DNA from 2 places in the Streptomyces mabaensis genome. Region 1 is predicted to be linked to the other one. Evidence: riboswitches for the same ligand, from Rfam matches in the RefSeq annotation. Region 1 holds a riboswitch; the other holds the start of a gene.
What was found. Region 1 has a riboswitch for S-adenosylmethionine ahead of ACWV17_RS26810 (aminotransferase class V-fold PLP-dependent enzyme). Riboswitches for the same ligand answer to the same signal wherever they lie in the genome.
Positions count from the first base shown of each region.

Region 2: it holds a riboswitch for S-adenosylmethionine, as region 1 does, so the genes downstream of both, thrC (threonine synthase) here and ACWV17_RS26810 (aminotransferase class V-fold PLP-dependent enzyme) in region 1, are expected to answer to the same signal.

Region 1 is NZ_JBSOPZ010000035.1:16,939-24,520, reverse strand. It holds gene qcrC (cytochrome bc1 complex diheme cytochrome c subunit) at 35-844, shown strand; gene qcrA (cytochrome bc1 complex Rieske iron-sulfur subunit) at 841-1,893, shown strand; gene qcrB (cytochrome bc1 complex cytochrome b subunit) at 1,890-3,539, shown strand; gene trpD (anthranilate phosphoribosyltransferase) at 3,667-4,731, shown strand; SAM riboswitch class IV at 4,822-4,938, shown strand; gene ACWV17_RS26810 (aminotransferase class V-fold PLP-dependent enzyme) at 5,117-6,478, shown strand; gene ACWV17_RS26805 (Lrp/AsnC ligand binding domain-containing protein) at 6,511-6,792, opposite strand; gene ACWV17_RS26800 (rhomboid family intramembrane serine protease) at 6,789-7,499, opposite strand.
Region 2 is NZ_JBSOPZ010000019.1:133,987-141,568, reverse strand. It holds gene ACWV17_RS19090 (helix-turn-helix domain-containing protein) at 1-645, shown strand, start outside; gene ACWV17_RS19085 (DUF397 domain-containing protein) at 632-850, shown strand; gene ACWV17_RS19080 (Uma2 family endonuclease) at 1,579-2,157, shown strand; gene groL (chaperonin GroEL) at 2,283-3,905, opposite strand; gene ACWV17_RS19070 (cold-shock protein) at 4,211-4,414, opposite strand; gene ACWV17_RS19065 (MoaD/ThiS family protein) at 4,817-5,092, opposite strand; gene thrC (threonine synthase) at 5,122-6,441, opposite strand; SAM riboswitch class I at 6,459-6,603, opposite strand; gene ACWV17_RS19055 (glucosyl-3-phosphoglycerate synthase) at 6,768-7,582, shown strand, end outside.

The DNA of each region.
Region 1 (7,582 bases):
ACCGACGCAGAAGATCCTGACACCGGGGTAATCCGTGAAAAAGCTCTCCGCACGACGACGCCATCCGCTGGCCGCGGTCGTCGTTCTCCTCTTCGCGCTGGCGGCCACTGGGGGGCTGTACGCCGCGTTCGCGCCCACGGGCACGGCGCAGGCCGACGAGACCGCCCAGTCCCTCGCCATCGAGGAGGGCCAGAAGCTGTACGCCGTTGGCTGCGCAAGCTGCCACGGCACCGGGGGTCAGGGTTCCACTGACGGCCCGAGCCTGGTGGGAGTCGGCTCCGCAGCCGTTGACTTCCAGGTCAGCACGGGCCGCATGCCGGCCCAGCAGCCCGGCGCGCAGGTGCCGAAGAAGCCGAACATCTACTCGCAGAAGCAGATCGACCAGCTCGCTGCGTACATCGCTTCCCTCGGCGCGGGTCCCGTCACTCCGACTCCGGAGCAGTACAACCCCGAGGGCGCGAACATCGCCAGGGGTGGCGAACTCTTCCGCAACAACTGCGCGCAGTGCCACAACTTCACCGGTGAGGGTGGCGCCCTGACGGACGGCAAGTACGCCCCCAACCTGCACGACGTGTCGCCGAAGCACATCTACGAGGCCATGCTGACCGGCCCGCAGAACATGCCCTCCTTCCCGGACACGACGCTTCCGGAGCAGGAGAAGCAGGACATCATCGCGTACCTCGAGACGGTCAACAGCAGCGAGTCGGAGAGCCCCGGCGGCCTCAAGCTGGGCGGCCTCGGTCCGGTCAGCGAAGGTCTGTTCGGCTGGATCTTCGGTCTGGGTGCGCTCATCGCAGTCGCCGTCTGGGTCGCGGCCCACACCGCTAAGGCCAAGAAGTCATGAGTAGCCAACAGAATCCAGAAGAGACCCTGCCTGCTGAGCAGGGCGCCGCGCACGGCGCGGTATCTGTCGCGGACGATCCGTTCGCCGACCCCGGTCTGCCGGCCCACAAGCCGCGCATCCAGGACATCGACGAGCGGGCCGCCAAGCGCTCCGAGCGCACCGTGGCGTTCCTGTTCACGCTGTCGATGCTGGCGACGATCGGCTTCATCGCGTCCTACGTGATCTTCCCGGTCGACCAGATCGTCTACATCTTCCCGTTCGGGCACGTGAGCGCGCTCAACTTCTCCCTGGGTCTGACTCTGGGCGTGGCGCTCTTCTGCATCGGCGCGGGCGCGGTCCACTGGGCCCGCACCCTGATGTCCGACGTGGAGGTCGCGGACGAGCGCCACCCGATCGCGGCCGAGCCCGAGGTCCGGGCCAAGGTCATGGCGGACTTCGCGGCCGGCGCGAAGGAGTCCGACATCGGCCGCCGCAAGCTCATCCGCAACACCATGTTCGGTGCGCTGGCGATGCTGCCGCTGTCCGCCGTGGTGCTGATGCGTGACCTCGGGCCGCTGCCCGAGGACAAGCTCCGCCACACGCTCTGGGCCAAGGGCAAGCTGCTCATCAACCAGAACACCAATGAGCCGCTGCGACCCGAGGACGTGGCCGTCGGCTCGCTGACCTTCGCCATGCCCGAGGGCCTGGAGGAGGACGCGCACGGCTTCCAGACGCAGATCGCCAAGGCTGCCCTGATGATCGTCCGTATCCAGCCGGAGAACATCAAGGACAAGCAGGAACTCGAGTGGTCCCACGAGGGCATCGTGGCCTACTCGAAGATCTGCACCCACGTCGGCTGCCCGATCAGCCTGTACGAGCAGCAGACCCACCACGTGCTCTGCCCGTGCCACCAGTCCACCTTCGACCTCTCCGACGGCGCCCGCGTCATCTTCGGCCCGGCCGGTCACGCCCTCCCGCAGCTGCGGATCGGAGTGAATGACGAAGGCTTCCTCGAAGCGCTCGGCGACTTCGAAGAGCCCGTCGGTCCTTCCTTCTGGGAGCGCGGATGAGCAACGTGACGACGAATACATCAGCCGCCGGCGCGGCGGGAAAGCGGAAGGCACCCGCCGGTGAGCGGGTCGCCGACTGGGCGGACGGCCGGCTCGGCATCTACAGCCTGGCCAAGTCCAACATGCGCAAGATCTTCCCGGACCACTGGTCCTTCATGCTGGGCGAGATCGCGCTCTACAGCTTCATCATCATCATCCTCACGGGTGTGTACCTGACGCTGTTCTTCCACCCGAGCATGGCCGAGGTCGAGTACCACGGCTCGTACGTCCCGATGCAGGGCATCCGGATGTCCGAGGCGTACGCCTCGACGCTGGAGATCAGCTTCGACGTCCGCGGCGGTCTGCTGATCCGGCAGATCCACCACTGGGGCGCGCTGATCTTCATCGCGGCGATGATGGTGCACATGATGCGCGTCTTCTTCACGGGCGCGTTCCGCAAGCCGCGCGAGGTCAACTGGATCTTCGGCTTCCTGCTGCTGGTGCTCGGCATGTTCACCGGCTTCACCGGCTACTCGCTCCCGGACGACCTGCTCTCCGGTACGGGTGTCCGCTTCATGCAGGGCGCGATCCTGTCGGTGCCGATCGTCGGTACGTACCTGTCGATGTTCCTCTTCGGCGGCGAGTTCCCCGGCGACGACTTCGTCGCCCGGTTCTACTCGATCCACGTCCTGCTGCTGCCCGGCATCATGCTGGGCCTGCTGGTGGCCCACCTGATCCTGGTCTTCTACCACAAGCACACGCAGTTCGCGGGTCCCGGCCGGAACAACAACAACGTCGTCGGCATGCCGCTGCTGCCCGTCTACATGGCCAAGGCCGGAGGCTTCTTCTTCCTGGTCTTCGGTGTCATCGCGGCCATCTCGGCGATCGCCTCGATCAACCCGATCTGGGCGCTCGGACCGTACCGTCCGGACCATGTGTCCACCGGCGCCCAGCCCGACTGGTACATGGGCTTCTCCGAGGGACTCATCCGGGCCATGCCGGGCTGGGAGATCAACTTCTGGGGCCACACGCTCGCCCTGGGTGTGTTCATCCCGCTGATGATCTTCCCGTTGGTGCTGGTCGCGATCGCGGTGTACCCGTTCGTCGAGTCCTGGGTCACCCAGGACAAGCGCGAGCACCACATCGCGGACCGGCCGCGTAACGCGCCGACCCGTACGGGCTTCGGTGTCGCGTGGCTGACCTGGTACGTGATCCTGCTGATCGCGGGCGGCAACGACATGTTCGCCCAGTTCTTCCACCTGTCGATCAACAACATCACCTGGTTCGCGCGGATCGGCTTCTTCGTCGGCCCGGTCATCGCCTTCGTCATCACCAAGCGGATCTGCCTGGGCCTGCAGCGGCGTGACAAGGAGAAGGTGCTGCACGGTCGCGAGACCGGCATCATCAAGCGCCTGCCGCACGGTGAGTTCGTCGAGGTCCACGAGCCGCTCTCGCCGGCGCAGCTGCACACGCTCACCGCGCATGAGCAGTACAAGCCGGCCGAGATCGGCCCGACGGTCGACGAGAACGGTGTCGAGCGCAAGGTGAAGCGCACGGAGAAGCTCCGGGCCAAGCTCAGCAAGAGCTACTACGGCGAGGGCAGCCAGATCGAGAAGCCCAGCGTCGAGGAGTACAAGGAGATCACCAGCGGCCACGGCCACCACTGATCCCACCCGGCCGCGAGGTCGCCACAGCGAGAGCCCCGTCCATTGCTCGGACGGGGCTCTTCGCCGTAACCGGGGCTGGATAGGGTGGAAGCACTCTCTATTCGGCTGTGGACCCCAGGAGCGGACCATGAACGTTGTGACCCCGGCAGGCGGCGACAGCGTGGCGGCCCGCAGCTGGCCGGGCGTACTCGACGCGCTGCTCAGCAACACCGACGTCACGGCCGACGACACCGCCTGGGCGATGGACCGCATCATGCGGGGCGAGGCCACCGACGCGCAGATCGCCGGTTTCGCGGTGGCGCTGCGGGCCAAGGGCGAGACGGTCGCGGAGATCAACGGACTCGTACGGACGATGTACGAGCACGCCAACCTGATCGAGGTACCCGGCCGGACCGTCGACATCGTCGGCACCGGAGGCGACGGCGCCAAGACCGTCAACATCTCCACCATGTCGGCCGTCGTGGTGGCCGGCACCGGAGCGAAGGTCGTCAAGCACGGGAACCGGGCCGCGTCGTCGGCCAGCGGTGCCTCGGACGTGCTGGAGAAGCTCGGCGTCAACCTGGAGCTGACGCCGCAGCGGGTGGCCGAGGTCGCCGAGGAGGCCGGGATCACCTTCTGCTTCGCCGTGAAGTTCCATCCGGCGCTGCGTCATGTGGCGGCGGCACGGCGCGAGTTGGGGATCCGCACCACGTTCAACTTCCTCGGTCCGCTCACCAACCCGGCCCGGGTACGGGCGCAGGCGACCGGGGTCGCCGACGCCAGGATGGCGCCGATCGTCGCGGGCGTACTGGCGGAGCGCGGGTCCTCCGCGCTCGTCTTCCGCGGTGACGACGGCCTCGACGAGCTGACCACCACCGCCACCTCCCGGGTGTGGACGGTGCGGGACGGCGAGGTCCGCGAGCAGCCCTTCGACCCGCGTGAGGTGGGGATCGAGCTGGTACCCGTGGAGGCACTGCGCGGTGCCGACGCCTCGTACAACGCGGATGTCGCGCGCCGGCTGCTGGGCGGCGAGACCGGCCCGGTGCGGGACGCGGTGCTGCTCAACGCGGCGGCGGCGCTGGTGGCGCTCGATCCGACGGAGGGCTCGTTGAACGAGCAGATCGCCGCCGGGATCGCCAAGGCCGCCGAGTCGATCGACTCGGGCGCGGCTCAGCGCACGCTGGAGCGCTGGGTGGCGGCGAGCAACGCGTAAGCGCGTGCCTCACGCAAGCTGACACAACGCGGAGTCCGGCATTCGGACTCCGCGTTGCGCGTGGAAGATCTTGTGGCAAGATACTGCGCAGGTCATGAGTGACAGCGTTCAGGCCCCGGCTTGCTGTCCGGCAACCCTCCGTCCGTGGCGGGGTGCCCCGGGTGAAGACCAGGTCGTAGGCAGCAAGGCCTGCGGCAAGCGCGGACCCCTTGCGCACCTCTTTTCAGGTGTTGGGCTGGGGTCCTGGTCCTCCAGGGAGCAGTCTCGTGAGCAAGCGAATGCGATAGGGCTTTCGGCCCCCCACCGCACACCCTTCTTTCCCTTACCGCTCCGTGCTTCGGTCACGTCGAGCGGTGATCTCGCCTGCCTCTCACGGGAGTTCGCCATGTCTGTCTCCACCGCTGCCGCCGACCAGCTGATTTGTTCCCCGCTGCCCGTTCTGGGGCGGGATGTCACCGTTCCGCTCGTCACCGGGGGCGAAGTCACCTACGCCGCCCTGGACTACGCCGCGAGCGCCCCGGCCCTGCAGCGCGTGTGGGACGACGTGGCCGCGTACGCCCCGTACTACGGCAGCGTGCACCGCGGTGCCGGGTACCTCTCCCAGCTGTCGACCGACCTCTTCGAGAACAGCCGCGCCACCGTCGCGGAGTTCCTCGGCTGCCGTGCCGGCGACCAGGTTGTCTTCACCCGCTCGACCACCGACTCGCTCAACCTGCTCGCCCAGGCGCTGCCGGCCGACTGCCAGGTCTTCGTCTTCGAGACCGAGCACCACGCCTCGCTGCTGCCCTGGCGAGACGCCCGGGTGACCTACCTCAACGCCCCGCGGACTCCGGCGCAGGCCGTCGAGACCCTGGAGCAGGCCCTTGCCGGCCGAGACCCGTACGGCCCCGCGCTGGTCTGCGTCACCGGCGCGTCCAACGTCACCGGTGAGCTGTGGCCGGTCAAGGAGCTCGCCGCCGCGGCGCACGCGCACGGCGCCCGCATCGTGCTGGACGCCGCCCAGCTCGCGCCGCACCACCCGGTGGACATCGCGGAGCTCGACGTCGACTGGGTCGCCTTCTCCGGGCACAAGCTGTACGCGCCGTTCGGCTCCGGGGTGCTGGCCGGCCGCGCCGACTGGCTGCGGGACGCCGAGCCGTACCTCGCGGGCGGCGGCGCGAGCCGCACGGTGGCCCGCCGTACGGACGGCGGCGTGGACGTCGAGTGGCACGCCACGGCCGCCCGTCACGAGGCCGGCTCGCCCAACGTCATCGGCGTGTACGCGATCGCCTCGGCCTGCAAGGCGCTCACCGAGGCCGGCTTCGACTCCCTGGTCGCCCGCGAGCAGCAGCTCGTCGCCCGGGTCCGCGAGGGCCTGGCGGAGGTGCCCGAGGTGCGGGTGCTCTCGCTGTTCGGCGACGACGCCCCGCGGGTCGGCGTCATCTCGTTCGTGGTCGACGGCTGGAACAGCTCGCACTTCGCCGCCGCGCTTTCCGCGGAGTACGGGATCGGCGTACGGGACGGCCTGTTCTGCGCCCACCCGCTGGTACGGACCCTGCTCGGCAGCGAGCCCCAGGAGCCGGGCGAGTGCGGGGCCCCCGAGGCCGCCCCGGGGGAGCGGTCGCTGAACGCGATCCGCGTCAGCTTCGGCGCGGGCACGCCCGACGAGCACGTGGAGCGCTTCGTCGGCGCGGTCCGGGAGCTGGTGCGCGAGGGCGCCAAGTGGGACTACCGCACCGAGGACGGCCGCTGCGTCCCCGCGGTCTAGCAGGCCGGCCGCTGCACAGGGCCGGACAGCGCCTAGGCGTCCAGGCCGATCGCGAAGGCCGCTTCCAGGTCGTGCTGGGAGTACGTACGGAACGCCACATGCGTGTCCGTGGCCTCCACACCGGGAATCTTGCTGATCCGGCCCGGGATGATGTCCGCGAGGTCGTCGTGCCGGGCCACCCGCACCAGCGCGACGAGGTCGTACGTACCGGTGACGGAGTAGACCTCGCTGACGCTGTCCAGGGCGGCGATCGCCTCCGCGATCTCGGGAATCCGGTCCACGCTGGTCTTGATGAGCACGATCGCGGTGATCACGGCTTGCTGTCTCCCTCGGTGGCCGTCGCTGGACCACTCACTCTATCCGTACGCCTGTAACGCCCCCAGGCGTAGAGGAACCCGATCGAGAACCCGACCAGATGGGCCAGATAGGCGACTCCGGGCCCGCTGTCGGCACGATGGGCCGCCAGCCACTGGATGCCGAACCAGAACACCAGCACGATCCAGGCGGGCAGCCGCAGCGGCAGGAAGAGGAGGAAGGGGAACAGGCTGGTGACCCGGGCCCTGGGGAAGAGGTACAGGAAGCCGCCGAGCACCCCGGAGATCGCTCCGGAAGCCCCCACCAGGGTCTGCTGCGAGTCCGCGTTCGCCACCGCGTACCCGACCAGCGCGAGATAGCCGCAGCCGAGGGAGAAGAGCGCGAACTCCGGGCGCCCCATCCGCTCCTCGGCCATCGCCCCGAAGACGTAGAGAAACAGCATGTTGCCGAGCAGATGCAGCCAGCTGCCATGGACGAACAGGGCGGTCAGCGGGGTGAGCACCGCCCGGCCGACGCCGCCGAACAGCTCGTGCGGGATGACCCCCCAGCGCTCGAAGTAGGCGCTCTGCGCGGCGGTCAGTTCCGGGCCCGTGCCGTACGCCGGATTGAGCCCGGAGACCGGGCTGAGGGCGAAGACCAGGCTGCAGGCGCCGATCACGCCGTAGGTCACCAGGGGCCGGCCGGCCGCTCCCCACCTTACGATCATGAACAGAGCATGTCGTAAGGGGACAGACTGGAACAGGGTGCCTCGCCGCGTCTCGCATGCAGGACTGCGCGCCACCCGGGGTA
Region 2 (7,582 bases), on a different contig from region 1:
GACGAACTCCTGGGTACGGACGGTTTCTTCACCCGCAACTGCAAGGCGGCGACGAAGTCGAAGTACCCGGACCACTTCGCGGAAGCGGCGGAGGCGGAGGCGGTCGCGCAGACCATCAAGGAGTACGCACCGCTACTGATCCCGGGTCTGTTGCAGACGGAGGCGTACGCGCGTGCCATGTTCCGCGCAGGGCGGCCGACCGCACCCGAGGAGGTCATCGACGAGCTGGTGGCCGCCAGGCTGGAACGGGCACGGCTCCTCGACGATCCAACAACCCCCTTGTTGTGGGCGGTACTCGACGAGGCGGTGCTGCGTCGGACAGTGGGCGGCCCGCTCGTGATGGCGGAAGCGCTGCGGTACATCGCGTCGCTGGCCCGACGTCACCGGATCATCGTCCAGGCACTGCCGTTCGCGGCCGGGGCGCACATGGCGCTCGGCGGCGGCCTCAAGTTAATGACCTTCACCGACGCGCCCCCGCTGGCGTACCTTGAGGGCCTGGGAACAGGGCGGTTGCTGGACGATCCAACATCGGTGGCCCACTACGAGCTGTCTTACGATCTTGTCGTGGCCGGCGCATTGTCACCGGAAGCGTCCCTGGCCCTGATCGAGTCGGTGGCGGAGGATTACGCGCATGACGAGCACTGAGTACGACCTGGACACCGCCCACTGGTACAAGTCCAGCTACAGCGACGCCAGCGGCGGTAACTGCGTCGAGGTCGCCGGCAACCTCCCCCACGTCGTCCCCGTACGCGACTCAAAGGCCCAGCTCGGCCCGGCGCTCGTGTTCCGGGCCGGGGCCTGGTCGTCCTTCGTCTCCGCCGTCAAGAACGGGCAGCTCACGGCCCCCTGATCCGGCCCGGGGCTCAAGCCCCGGAGTCCGAGCCCTCTTCAGCGGAATGAGCGGTGGGCACTACCCACCCACCCGCCCAACTCCCGCGCATATCAGCACCGATGACTTTCCGTGACCCGCTTGCCACAAAGCGTTGCGGCGGTCTAGCGTGCCCGCATAACGAACAGCCCCCGCCTGGTGCGGCAAACACCTGCGGGGGCTTGACCAACACGATCGAATCGAGCTCGATCCCATGGCTGCAGACCAGCTTAGTGCTGCCTCGCACGCGTCCGCACACCCCCTCGCCGATCCGGGTTACGGAAAGCGGAACGCCCCCGACCAACACCCCGCCCGCGCCGACGACTTCGCGCACCGCCCCCGCCGGCAGGCGGCCATCGCCGCGTACACCGACCGGCTTCCCGAGGGCGCGGAACCGCGTTCACGACCGGCCACGTCCCCCAAGAGCAGCCGTCCCCTCCCCGACAGGAGCCGCCGCCGCGGACCTGGGCGTACGACGTCCTCGCCTCGCTCGGCCGCACCGCACCGGGCCATGCCCATCTCGGCGGCGGACTGCCCTGCCGGAAAGGGCCACCACCGGCCCCGACCGTCGGCCTAACCCCGGCCGAAGTCGACGCCCACGCCACCCGCATCCGCGCGGCAGCGTTCCGCATGCCTGAAAGGACTCGCACATGACGATTCAGCACGCACCCCCGCTAGCCGGGGCACCATGGAGGGGAGGAGGCGACGCCATGACCCCCAGCACCGCCGAGCACCCGCAGATGACCGTCGAGGACTTCGAGCAGCTCGCCAGGACGGCCCCCGAGACGGTGACGCTCGAATTCATCAACGGAAAGCTTGAGGTCAAGCCCGTGCCGGATGGCGACCACGGAGAGATCATCATGTGGCTGCAGCGGCAGTGCATGCAGCAGCGCCCAGAGTTGGGGCTGTACTCGGAACAGGGGTTGAAGGTCGAGTCCTACCGAAGGGGCCGGGCCCGGCCGGACGGCTCTCTTGCCCCCATCGGCCACTTTGCCGGCCAAGGCGAGTGGGCCGACCCGGACGGCGTACTCATGGCCGTGGAGGTCACCTCCCACGACCCCGACACCGACCGCCGCGACCGCAACGAGAAGCGCGACGGATACGCCGCAGCCGGAATCCCCGTCTATCTCCTCATCGACCGCGACGAAGACACTCTGACCGTCTTCAGCGAGCCGAAGGGCGGAAAGTACCAGCAGCACCCGTCGTACACGTACGGCGCCACGGTCACGCTCCCCGACCCCGTCGGCATCCCCCTCGACACCGAGAAGCTCAAGGACTACACCCGCTGAGCGCGCTCGATGAGAGGGCCAGCCCCGGCCGTCCAGCCTCGTGACGCCACAGGGGCGGCACCCCCTGGGAGGAGGGTGCCGCCCCTGCGTTCGTGCTCAGGACCGGTGATCAACCGTCAGGTCGATCAGAAGTCCATGTCACCGCCCGGCATGCCGCCGCCCGCGGGGGCACCGGCCTTCTCGGGCTTGTCGGCGATGACGGCCTCGGTGGTGAGGAAGAGCGCGGCGATGGAGGCCGCGTTCTGCAGCGCGGAGCGCGTGACCTTCGCCGGGTCGATGATGCCCTCGGCGATCATGTCGACGTACTCGCCGGTCGCGGCGTTCAGGCCGTGGCCGACCGTGAGGTTGCGGACCTTCTCCACGACGACGCCACCCTCGAGACCACCGTTGACGGCGATCTGCTTGAGCGGGGCCTCCAGGGCCAGACGCACGGCGTTGGCGCCGGTCGCCTCGTCGCCCTCGAGCTCGAGCTTCTCGAACACCGCGGAAGCCTGGAGCAGGGCCACGCCACCACCGGCGACGATGCCCTCCTCGACGGCGGCCTTGGCGTTGCGCACCGCGTCCTCGATGCGGTGCTTGCGCTCCTTGAGCTCGACCTCGGTCGCGGCACCGGCCTTGATGACGGCCACGCCGCCGGCCAGCTTCGCGAGGCGCTCCTGGAGCTTCTCGCGGTCGTAGTCCGAGTCGGAGTTCTCGATCTCGGCGCGGATCTGGTTGACGCGACCGGCAACCTGGTCGCTCTCACCGGCACCGTCGACGATCGTCGTCTCGTCCTTGGTGATGACGACCTTGCGGGCGCGGCCGAGCAGCTCCAGGCCGGCGTTCTCGAGCTTGAGACCGACCTCCTCGGAGATGACCGTGCCACCGGTGAGGATGGCGATGTCGTTGAGCATCGCCTTGCGGCGGTCACCGAAGCCAGGGGCCTTGACGGCCACGGACTTGAAGGTGCCACGGATCTTGTTGACGACCAGGGTCGACAGGGCCTCGCCCTCGACGTCCTCGGCGATGATCAGCAGCGGCTTGCCGGACTGCATGACCTTCTCGAGGAGCGGCAGCAGGTCCTTGACCGAGCCGATCTTCGAGTTGACGATCAGGATGTACGGGTCGTCGAGCGACGCCTCCATACGCTCCATGTCGGTGGCGAAGTACGCCGAGATGTAGCCCTTGTCGAAGCGCATACCCTCGGTGAGCTCAAGCTCCAGACCGAAGGTCTGGGACTCCTCGACGGTGATGACGCCTTCCTTGCCGACCTTGTCCATCGCCTCGGCGATGAGCTCGCCGATCTGGGTGTCGGCGGCGGAGATGGAGGCGGTCGAAGCGATCTGCTCCTTGGTCTCCACGTCCTTGGCCTGCTCCAGCAGCGCACCGGAGACGGCCTCGACGGCCTTCTCGATGCCGCGCTTGAGGGCCATCGGGTTGGCGCCGGCGGCGACGTTGCGCAGGCCCTCGCGGACGAGCGCCTGGGCGAGGACGGTCGCGGTGGTCGTACCGTCACCGGCGACGTCGTCCGTCTTCTTGGCGACTTCCTTGACCAGCTCGGCGCCGATCTTCTCGTACGGGTCCTCGAGCTCGATCTCCTTGGCGATGGAAACACCATCGTTGGTGATCGTGGGGGCGCCCCACTTCTTCTCGAGGACGACGTTGCGGCCCTTGGGGCCAAGGGTGACCTTGACGGCGTCGGCGAGCTGGTTCATCCCGCGCTCGAGACCGCGCCGTGCCTCCTCGTCGAACGCGATGATCTTGGCCATGTGAAGTGGTCCTCCCGGACTGGGGTGGATTGCTCCGGACCGCGTGGCGCCCGCGACGGACGGCCAGCCTGCCTGGCGGATCCTTGCCCCGCCGGGCCTGCGGGCCTCACCGACCCGGTCCTTCTTGTCACTCTCACTCGGAGAGTGCTAACGCAATGATTAGCACTCGACCCAGGAGAGTGCAAGCGACTCTCACAGTCCGGAGGCGCGCCCTGGGGCGCGTCCCGGACGCACGAGGGGCCCGTATCCCTGGTGGGATACGGGCCCCTCGGCGTGAGTTGCGTCGGTGGCCGATCGCGCCGAGATCAGACGGCGAGCTTGACCATGTCCGCCTGCGGACCCTTCTGGCCCTGCGAGATCTCGAACTCGACTCGCTGACCTTCTTCCAGGGTGCGGTAGCCGTCCATCTGGATCGCGCTGTAGTGGACGAAAACATCCGCACCACCGTCGACCGCGATGAAGCCGTACCCCTTCTCCGCGTTGAACCACTTGACGGTGCCCTGAGCCATGCCTAACTCCCCTATTACTGGCCCTTGCACAGACCCGCACTTCGCGGACCCGGGTCTGACCTCGCCGTAACGCGTCGACCGCGGCTGAATGTATCTGCACATGCGCTGTCTGCAACAGGTCAATCCGACGAGAATTCTGGGCATGACTGAACGCATAAATGCGATGAATTCCCCGGATTCCAGGGCAAGTCGGGCCGGACATAGGGGAACCTATGCCGCAAGAACCTCGGACTCTTTGACCTCACCTTGACGCGTTCTCATATGCACGTGGCATGAACAGCGCCCGGGACTTCCCCAACTGTACCCCGCTCAACCATGCAGAATTGCCCCCTCCGCTTCTATCGCGGAGGGGGCAATGGAGGTAACTCTGCGGTGCGGTCGGCCGGCCGCGATCAGCCGCGATCAGCCGCCGGCGACGGCCGGAATGATCGACACGCCGGCACCCTCGGGGGTCGCCGTCGCGAGGCCGCCCTCGAAGCGGACGTCGTCGTCGTTGACGTACACGTTCACGAAGCGGCGCAGCTTGCCCTGGTCGTCCAGCACGCGCGCGGCAATGCCCGGGTGGTTCTTCTCCAGGGACTCGATGACCTCGGCGAGGGTCGCGCCCTCCGCCGGGACCTCGGCCTTACCGCCCGTGTAGGTGCGGAGGATGGTCGGGATACGGACGTTGACGCTCATGCGGTGCTGCCTTCCGGGATGGTTGGTGGTCAGGCCAGGCCGGCGGCGCGGAACGCGTCCAGGCTCGGGCGGATCGTCGCGGTCGGTCCGGTGGTCGGCGCGACAGCGTCCAGGGTCTTGAGGCCGTCACCCGTGTTGAGAACGACCGTGGTGAGAGTGGGGTCGAGAACACCGTTCTCGATCAGCTTCTTGGTGACGCCGACAGTCACGCCGCCCGCGGTCTCCGCGAAGATGCCCTCCGTCTGCGCCAGCAGCTTGATGGCCTCGACGACCTGCGTGTCGTCGACGTCCTCGACCGCGCCGCCGGTGCGGCGGGCGATGTCCAGGACGTACGGGCCGTCGGCCGGGTTGCCGATGGCGAGCGACTTGGCGATCGTGTTCGGCTTGACCGGGCGGACCACGTCGTGGCCGGCCTTGAAGGCGGCGGAGACGGGCGAGCAGCCCTCGGCCTGGGCGCCGAAGATCTTGTACGGCTTGTCCTCGACGAGGCCCAGCGCGATGAGCTCCTTGAGCCCCTTGTCGATCTTCGTGAGCTGCGAACCGGAGGCGATCGGGATCACGAGCTGGTCGGGCAGCTGCCAGCCGAGCTGTTCGCAGATCTCGTACGCCAGGGTCTTGGAGCCCTCGCCGTAGTACGGGCGCAGGTTGACGTTGACGAAGCCCCAGCCCTCGCCCAGCGGGTCGCCGATGAGCTCGGAGCAGAAGCGGTTGACGTCGTCGTAGTTGCCCTCGATGCCGACCAGGTCACCGCCGTACACCGCGGCCATGACGACCTTGCCGGCCTCCAGGTCGTGCGGGATGAACACGCAGGAGCGGAAGCCGGAACGGGCGGCGGCGGCGCCGACGGCGCCGGCCAGGTTGCCCGTGGAGGAGCAGGACAGGGTGGTGAAGCCGAAGGCGCGGGCGGCCTCGACGGCGATCGCGACGACACGGTCCTTGAAGGAGTGCGTCGGGTTGCCGGAGTCGTCCTTGACGTACAGGCCGCCGGTCACGCCCAGCTCGCGGGCGAGGTTGTCGGCCTTGACGAGCTTGGTGAAGCCGGGGTTGAGGTTCGGCTTTCCGGCCACGTCGGCGGGCACGGGCAGCAGCGGCGCGTAGCGCCAGATGTTGTCCGGCCCGGCCTCGATCTGCTTGCGCAGGGCCTCGGGGTCGCCGCTCGGAAGTTCGTACGCCACTTCGAGCGGCCCGAAACAGGACGAGCAGGCGAAAATGGGTCCGAGGTCGAAACGCTCACCGCATTCGCGGCAGGAGAGGGCTACAGCGGGCCCGAGGTCGACAGCGTTCGCGGAGTTCACAGCGTCCGCGGAGTCCGCGGAACCGGTGGTGCTTGCAACAGTCTGCACAGCCATGGAGGCGAGGCCCTTTCTCCTCATCTTCCCCGTGGCGCACTTCGCCACGAGACGGAATTGGCACCTTCCCTAGCCGGGAGCCTCGCGTCTGATACGGCGAGACCGGCTGGAGGGTTGCCGGGGCTTCAACGGGCCGTTTCCCTCTGCCCCTCTGGATGAGCGGTATGGCACCGGGCACGGGCCCGGGCATTTGTGTACGAGACGACCCCCGGCATGCGACGGTCGTCCGCGTTGTTCAAGACTGTAACCGACGGCCCGGACACTTGAGATAGTCGTCCGAACCGCGAGATGGATCACCAGGATGACCCGACCCGGGAGACACGCACGTGCTGGAAGAGGTGGAACGCTGGCTGAGCAGGCGTTCCTGGTCCGCGGCCGACCGCCCGCTCGACGGGCTCGTCGCGGCCAAGCGCGGCACCACGGTGAGCGTGGTGCTGCCGGCGCTCGATGAGCAGGACACGGTGGGCGAGATCGTCGCCGTGATCCGCCGCGAGCTGATGGAGGCCGTCCCGCTCGTCGACGAGCTGGTGGTCGTCGACTCCGGCTCGACCGACCGTACGGCGGAGGTCGCGGCGGCGGCCGGCGCGCGTGTCGTACACCGCGACGCGATCCTGCCGCGGCTGCCCGCGGTGCCCGGCAAGGGCGAGGTGCTGTGGCGCTCGCTGCTGGTGACGAGCGGCGACATCGTCTGCTTCGTCGACGCCGACCTGAAGGACTTCTCCGCGGACTTCGTGTCCGGCATCGTCGGCCCGCTGCTCACCGAGCCCGACGTGCAGTTCGTCAAGGCGATGTACGACCGGCCGCTGGCCGGCACGCCGGGGCAGGGCGGGCGGGTGACCGAGCTGGTGGCCCGGCCACTGCTGAACCTCCACTGGCCGCAGCTGGCCGGGTTCGTGCAGCCGCTGGGCGGCGAGTACGCGGCCCGGCGCGGGCTGCTGGAGCGGCTGCCCTTCCCGGTCGGGTACGGCGTGGAGCTGGGGCTGCTCGTGGACGCGCTGCACACGGTGGGGCTGGACGCGCTGGCGCAGGTCGACGTCGGGGTGCGCGTACACCGGCACCAGGACGGGCAGGCGCTCGGCCGAATGGCCGCGGCGATCTACCGGACCGCGCAACTGCGGCTGTCCCGGGGACATCTGGTGCG